DNA from 3 places in the Paenibacillus lutimineralis genome. Region 1 is predicted to be linked to each of the others. Evidence: riboswitches for the same ligand, from Rfam matches in the RefSeq annotation. Region 1 holds a riboswitch; each other region holds the start of a gene.
What was found. A riboswitch is a leader RNA that binds a small molecule or an ion and turns the genes downstream of it on or off. The one in region 1 is predicted to bind thiamine pyrophosphate.

Region 1 (2,206 bases):
ATTTCAAAACGTTGAATTATTTATCGTAACCGATCAACCAAATTCATTAAAGAAGGGGTGTTATTATGGACGCCATTAGCCCTTTTTATATGCGGATCATTGCGACGGCTGTTATGATTCTGATGGCCGTATCTGTCATCATCGTTAGACTTAAGGCCAGCAATCGTCCGGTGACGATCAAGAAGATTATTATTCCTCCGCTCGGTATGGCTACCGGCTTCGCCATGTTCGTGGAGCCGCAGATGCGTATTTCTGTCCTGTATGGAGTCATCGCTTTTGCCGCTGGCTGGCTTCTGTTCTCTTATCCGCTCATTCGCACTACCCATTTTGAGATGAAGGGCGGACAAGTATTTGCCAAAAGATCCAGCGGATTTGCCTTCATTCTGATCGGCCTGCTCGTGATTCGGCTGGCTCTGCATGAAGTAATCGAGCAATATGTCTCCATTCTTCAGACTGGCTCGCTTTTCTTCATTCTCGCCTTCGGTATGATCGTGCGCTGGCGGCTCTACATGCTCAAGAAGTATCGCGCCATTACGAATCAGACTGATACGAACCCCATAAATCCAGAAGCGTGAAGTGATTAACCTTATCTTAAACAAGATTGGCAACCAGAACAAGTGGCTGCAGATCGAGGTGGCAACTCCTTTACCTCTGCGGTTAATGGCTCCATCTCTTCGGATGTCGAAGCGCGGTATTGTATTTTTCTAACTGGACATATCTGCAACAGCGAACTATAATGGCAATTGTAATCCGTAGTTCAATAGTTCAGGGGAGCTGGAATAGGCCGGCTGAGATTGTATCCCGAGAAGATACTGACCCTTTAACCTGATCTGGGTAATGCCAGCGTAGGAAGAAATGCAGGTATGAAGCTATGCTCATATTCAAGTGCACCTATGCGTCCCGATCCGGGGCGCTTTTTTTGCATCCTGTATATTTAAACCTATTAACTACCGGCTTCATTCGGAAATGATCAGGAACACTAGAAGTGTAAGTTCCTCTAGAAGTACGTGTTCAAAAAGTTCGGTTTTCAGCACCGAAGCTTATGCTTCCGATGTGCGTTTTTTCAAAACGCTTCAGTTGGATGAAGCTAGGGCCTGAGGAGCGGAGCGTACGTAGTGGGTACGTGAGCACCTGAGATGTTTCCGAAGGAAACATGACTTCGTAAGCATTTGCTTAGGCCCGGCTGAATTCAAGATTCGATGTCGAATAAGCTCTCAGTGTTACTTCGCAAGAAAACCTACCACTGAATCGCGGTCGCTCATCCTTGAATTGGCCTCGATTGGTTTTCTTATCAAAATTAGACTTTTTGAACTACCTCTAGAAGTGAATACGGATTAGACATCTTGAAGGAGGGAATATCATTGCATCGATCAAAATGGGTTCTGCTTGCCTTGTCCTGCCTGCTTGTCATCATCGCGGGCTGCGGCAAAGCGAATAATGCCAACACATCGGCCGCTAACGGAAATGCAGCAACGGGAGGACAGACGAAGGAGCTGCGTGATGTTAAATTCGTGCTGGACTGGAGTCCGAATACGAACCATACCGGTCTCTATGTTGCACAGGCCAAAGGGTTCTATGAAGAGGAGGGCCTGAAGCTAGACATACTGCTGCCGGGCTCTGGCGGTGCGGACGCAATGGTTGCATCCGGTGAAGTACCTTTCGGAATCAGCTATCAGGAGAGCGTGACACAAGGTCGTACTCAAGGCGTGCCCCTCGTCTCGATCGCGGCCGTTATTCAGCATAATACATCCGGCTTCGCCGCGCCTGTGGACCGGAGCATCAAGGCACCTAAGGACTTTGAAGGCAAGACCTACGGCGGCTGGGGTTCACCCGTCGAAGAGGCCGTCATGAAATCGATCATGGATATCGATGGCGGAGATGTTAATAAGGTAAAAATTATCAATATGGGCGAAGCCGACTTCTTCACCGCCGTGAAGAGAGATATCGATTTTGCCTGGATCTTCTATGCCTGGACTGGTATCGAAGCCGAGTTGCGTGGCGAGCCGCTTGATATGCTCTACGTGAAGGACTACTCGGATAAGCTCGATTACTACACTCCGGTTATTTCAACCAATGAGAAGCAGATCAAGGACGATCCTGAATTAATTAAGGCGTTCCTACGTGCCACCTCCAAAGGATATCAATATGCGATCCAGCATCCGGAGGAAGCAGCTGATATTCTGCTGAATGCCGTACCTGATCTCGA
Region 2 (2,206 bases), 1.9 Mb from region 1:
CATGCAGGCATGAATGTAACCGAAGTGGCCGATGCTTTGGGGTATAGGGACATATTTTTCTTCAGCCGACAATTCAAACAGTATACGGGGAAGAGTCCTTCTGAAATAAGATGATCCATACGGGATTGAAAATAAAGTTAATAAGAAAAAACCTGAGTACTCAGGTTTTTTCTTGTCTATATGATTACTTACCCGACTCAGAATTGTGAAAATGCCCGAGCAGGGTCCCGACTTTGACTTTACTTCCCACGTCCAGGCCGGACAACGGATGGAAGTTCTTCTGCATCAGGAGAACCACCGTGGAGCCGAATTCGAAATAGGCCAGCTCATCGCCGCGCTCCCACTCTTTGGTGTCGTTATCGACATATTTGATGCTGCTGACATTCATGGCCCCGACTTTTACGACGGCGGTCTCTCCGTATTCATGGGAAATATATGTGATGAGCCGCTCGTTGCGGCTAAGTACAGAACGCATATTGGTCATGCCGAAGTCATTCACGGGATATACTCTTCCCGGTATGTGCTCACTTTCCAGCTTGCGTCCGCTGACAGGCACATGAATGCGATGGTAGTCGGTTGGGCTGAGATAGAGCACATAAGCATAGCCATTGCGGTAAGCCTCGCTCCTCGGTGAATGGTTAAGCAGTTCATCAATGGAATAGTCCTGTCCTTTTACATTCAGAATCGTACTGGATTGGATCTTCCCCATGGCAGTAATAAGCGCATCCACTGGGCTTACGACACCGCCTGGCTCCTGGCAAATCGGGCGCATCCCTTGCTTGAGCCTGCGCGTAAAGAATTCATTCAAAGTGCGGTACTCTTTGATTTCTTTCTCCGCTTCATCCAGGGTAATTCCATAAGCTTTAGCAAAGCGTGGAATGACGAACCTGCTCCATTTGGAATGGGAAAAGCGGCCAGTCAGCCGGCAAATCGATTTTCGCGAGGATAGCTCTGTCATCCATATCATCCATTTGGTAGCCAATTGTTATTTCCTCCCATAGGTGAAGGGCAGTTGGAACTGCCGCAATCTACTTTCGTTATCTTGACATAGAATAAGAGTGAAAGCAATAAATATAAAAATATTGTAATTGATGCTTGCGAACTTGGAAACATGTGGTGTATTGTAATGTTAATTGCATAGGGATACGGGGGCTTGAGTGAATCAGGCTGAGATGGCAGCATACTCCGCTGCAGACCGTTAATCTGATCTGGATAATGCCAGCGTAGAGAATCTATCGTCCTGTTCATGCTTATTTTGTGGACTCATCATGTCTGCATACTGGGACTATACAACCGACTGAGCTTATTCAGCCGGTTTTTTGTTGTTCTCTAGACGGAATATCCCCGCAATAAATTTATTAAGGAGTGATAGTAATGGTAGAGGTCAACTTGCAAAAGGGAAAAAGAGGACTGAAGCTTAGCGATCTTCTGGTGACGGTGCTAATCTCGGTTGTAATCGGAGTAGTGTATCATTTGTGGAGCTCGGTGTACGGACTCCTATCTCCGCTGTTCTTTCAGGCTGATGAACTGGTGTACGGCATGTGGTTCATCGCCTCGACACTTGTATTTCTATTGATTCGCAAGCCGGGTGTGGCGCTGATTGCCGAAGTTGCAGCCGCGCACGTAGAGGTTCTATTCGGCAGCGCTTGGGGAATTCAGCTGCTTGTCTATAGTCTGCTTCAGGGTCTTGCCGCAGAGCTCATATTTGCTGCATTCCGCTATCGTAATTTCTCCGCGCCGGTTGCGGGTCTCGCAGGTCTTGCCGCATCCATTGGCTCGCTGATTCCAGACATTTTCTATGGATATGTCGGAGATTATGCGCCGTGGATGTTCATTGCCAAATATTCAATGCGTGCCGTCAGCTCGGTTGTAATCGCTGGGTTCCTGGCCTACAGCTTGGCCAAAGCAGTCGAGCGAACAGGGGTAACCAATCTGCTTCGTCCTGTCGAATCCAAAGATCTGGCGGCGTTGGATGATTAATGATGAACACATCTTATGTAAATGTGATTGCAGAGTCTGATATTAAGGATGCTGAGCAAGCGGCTGTGGTACCCGATATCATTTTGGGGGTGCAAGACCTTCGGCTGAAGTTCCCAGGGGAAGCTGCATTCGTATTCAAGGACTTGTCCCTCTCAGTAAGGCGCGGTGAGAAGGTGCTATTGCTCGGACCCAGCGGCTGCGGCAAGTCTACTTTGCTCCAGGTGCT
Region 3 (2,206 bases), 530 kb from region 1:
GTTAAGAGTGCAGCAATATCCTGTTCGAGTGTACTCATTCTAGATCAACCTCATTCTCCAATTTTATTTTTCGGCATCATTCCCATCTGGGATCTGATGCCACAACAAGTTCGTAGTTCCCTCCGTTTTTCGGCGGATCCGGCCAGGCCAGATTGTTCCCGTTCAGTTCCGGCTCACATACATTCCTAATTCCGGCTCTTGTACCCGTTCAGTTACGGCCCATAGCCTCGCTTCCCAAATCCATGGCAACCGGCCATTCTTCCTCGCGGAATGCCATATCCCAGAACATATATTCCAGTTGGCAGCTCAGCAGAAAATGCTCTCTCATTCGCAGCCGCTCGGCTTCGGTCACGTGCTCAGCCCAGTCATCTACATAACGGCAGAATCGTTCGGTCAGATCCGACATTCCTCCCCCGTAGAAATCGATCCAATCGTAGAACGGATGCGATTCATCTGGTTTGACTTCCTCTAGCAGACGCTGACCGATTTCGATATACGTCCAAGGACAAGGCAGCAACGCGGACACGATCTCACCCAGGCTGCCTTCGTGCGCAACGGTTAGCATATGACGGATATAGTGATGTGCCGAGGGCGCGAGCGGAAAGCCTTGGAGTTCCTCATAAGTAACTCCAGCCACGCGGCAAAAATTGTTATGCGGGTGCACTTCGCTATGAAGCACGAAGTTGATCTGCTCGTTGAACATCTCGATCTCCTCCCGCGTACGGCTCTTGGATATGGCAATGCCATAAATCCGCATAAAGGCGTTCAAATACTCAAAATCCTGCTTCACATAATGGATCAACTGCTCCTTCTTCAATGTTCCGTCCGCGATCCCACGTACAAATGGATGGTCATAAATAGCTTGAAAAATACGATCTGCCTGCTGACGAAGCTCTCTCGTAAAACTCATGGTCTCCACCTCCAAATTTTTTTCGAAACTATAAAAGTTGAACTGTTGTCCCTATTCCTAAGTTTTCATTTGTTCAACTTACCTCTTGAATGAAGAAATCCCCTGAGAGGACTGATGGAACCCCTTGATTCGCACGAATAATCAAATGCAGATGCAGATTTTCGGTCGGATTTACACAGCAAAAAGGCCGCTCCGGATATGGAGCGGCCTGTCACTTTAACAAATATAGCTACAGCAATTCAGTCCGACTCCACTTTCCTACGCTAGTGCTAACTAGATCAGGTTCAAAGGGTCCAAGATTTATCTTGTCTCAGTCGTTATCACGACTCCCCTAGTGGATTTCCTATTCAATTACCTATTATTTAACTATGGCAGCAGACTTATGTCAAATAGTGACAGTCCCTGATGCCTGGCTTATTACTCCTCGACGAACAAAGGAACCTTCACAAATCCTTGCTCTGTCATCTTGAACAGACCGAGATCGGAAATACGCAGTTCAGGAATAACAACCAGCGCCAGCAGTGACAAGGTCATGAACGCATAGTTCATTGTGCAGCCTGCCTGATACAACGCTTGACTTACCGCACGAGATTGCTCGGCAACCTGTTCGAACGGCGCATTCGACATCAGTCCAGCCACAGGTAGCGGCAGCTTGACGATCTTGTCTTCGGTAACAACAGCGATACCGCCCTGCATTTCTGCAACGGTGTTCGCAGCCTTGGCCATCAGAGCATCGGAATTCCCGATGATCATCACATTATGACAGTCATGAGCAACGGTCGTTGCGATCGCAGCCGGTACGTTGAAGCCAACGCGCGATACCAGACCCACCGTCTTGTTGCCTGTTCCTTTGTGACGCTCAATGACGGCCAACTTGGAGATGCCATCCTCTACCTTAAGTGCAACCTGTCCGTTCTCAATCCGCACAAACACAAGGTCTTCCGTCGTATCCACGTGGTTCTCGCGTACACCGATAGCTCGCGCCGTCAATTCGCCGGATTGGATTGGGGCTTCGATAACAAAGTCCTGTTCAATCACCGTACGAGTAAGGTGCACCGAGTTAATAGCCTCCTGCGGATATTCGAACTCAGGCAATTCTACGGTCATCTTGCCGTTCTCAGCCACAACTTGTCCAGCCGCAATCGTCATAACAACGTTCACGTCGGCCAAATTACCATCAAGGATAATGATGTCAGCGATGGAAGCCGGTGTAATGGTGCCTACATCCCGAGCAACCCCAAAGCGTTCTGCCGTATTGATCGTTGCCATCTGGAAAGCCGTTACCGGACGTACACC

Region 2: it holds a riboswitch for thiamine pyrophosphate, as region 1 does, so the genes downstream of both, EI981_RS23540 (ECF transporter S component) here and EI981_RS03040 (ABC transporter substrate-binding protein) in region 1, are expected to answer to the same signal.
Region 3: it holds a riboswitch for thiamine pyrophosphate, as region 1 does, so the genes downstream of both, tenA (thiaminase II) here and EI981_RS03040 (ABC transporter substrate-binding protein) in region 1, are expected to answer to the same signal.

What each region holds. Positions count from the first base shown of each region.
Region 1 is NZ_CP034346.1:709,248-711,453, reverse strand. It holds gene EI981_RS03045 (CcdC family protein) at 66-575, shown strand; TPP riboswitch at 758-869, shown strand; gene EI981_RS03040 (ABC transporter substrate-binding protein) at 1,362-2,206, shown strand, end outside.
Region 2 is NZ_CP034346.1:5,324,450-5,326,655, reverse strand. It holds gene EI981_RS23550 (helix-turn-helix domain-containing protein) at 1-114, shown strand, start outside; gene asd (archaetidylserine decarboxylase) at 185-982, opposite strand; TPP riboswitch at 1,136-1,247, shown strand; gene EI981_RS23540 (ECF transporter S component) at 1,375-1,980, shown strand; gene EI981_RS23535 (ABC transporter ATP-binding protein) at 1,983-2,206, shown strand, end outside.
Region 3 is NZ_CP034346.1:1,241,365-1,243,570, reverse strand. It holds gene thiM (hydroxyethylthiazole kinase) at 1-38, opposite strand, end outside; gene tenA (thiaminase II) at 209-910, opposite strand; TPP riboswitch at 1,149-1,253, opposite strand; gene EI981_RS05250 (adenine deaminase) at 1,328-2,206, opposite strand, start outside.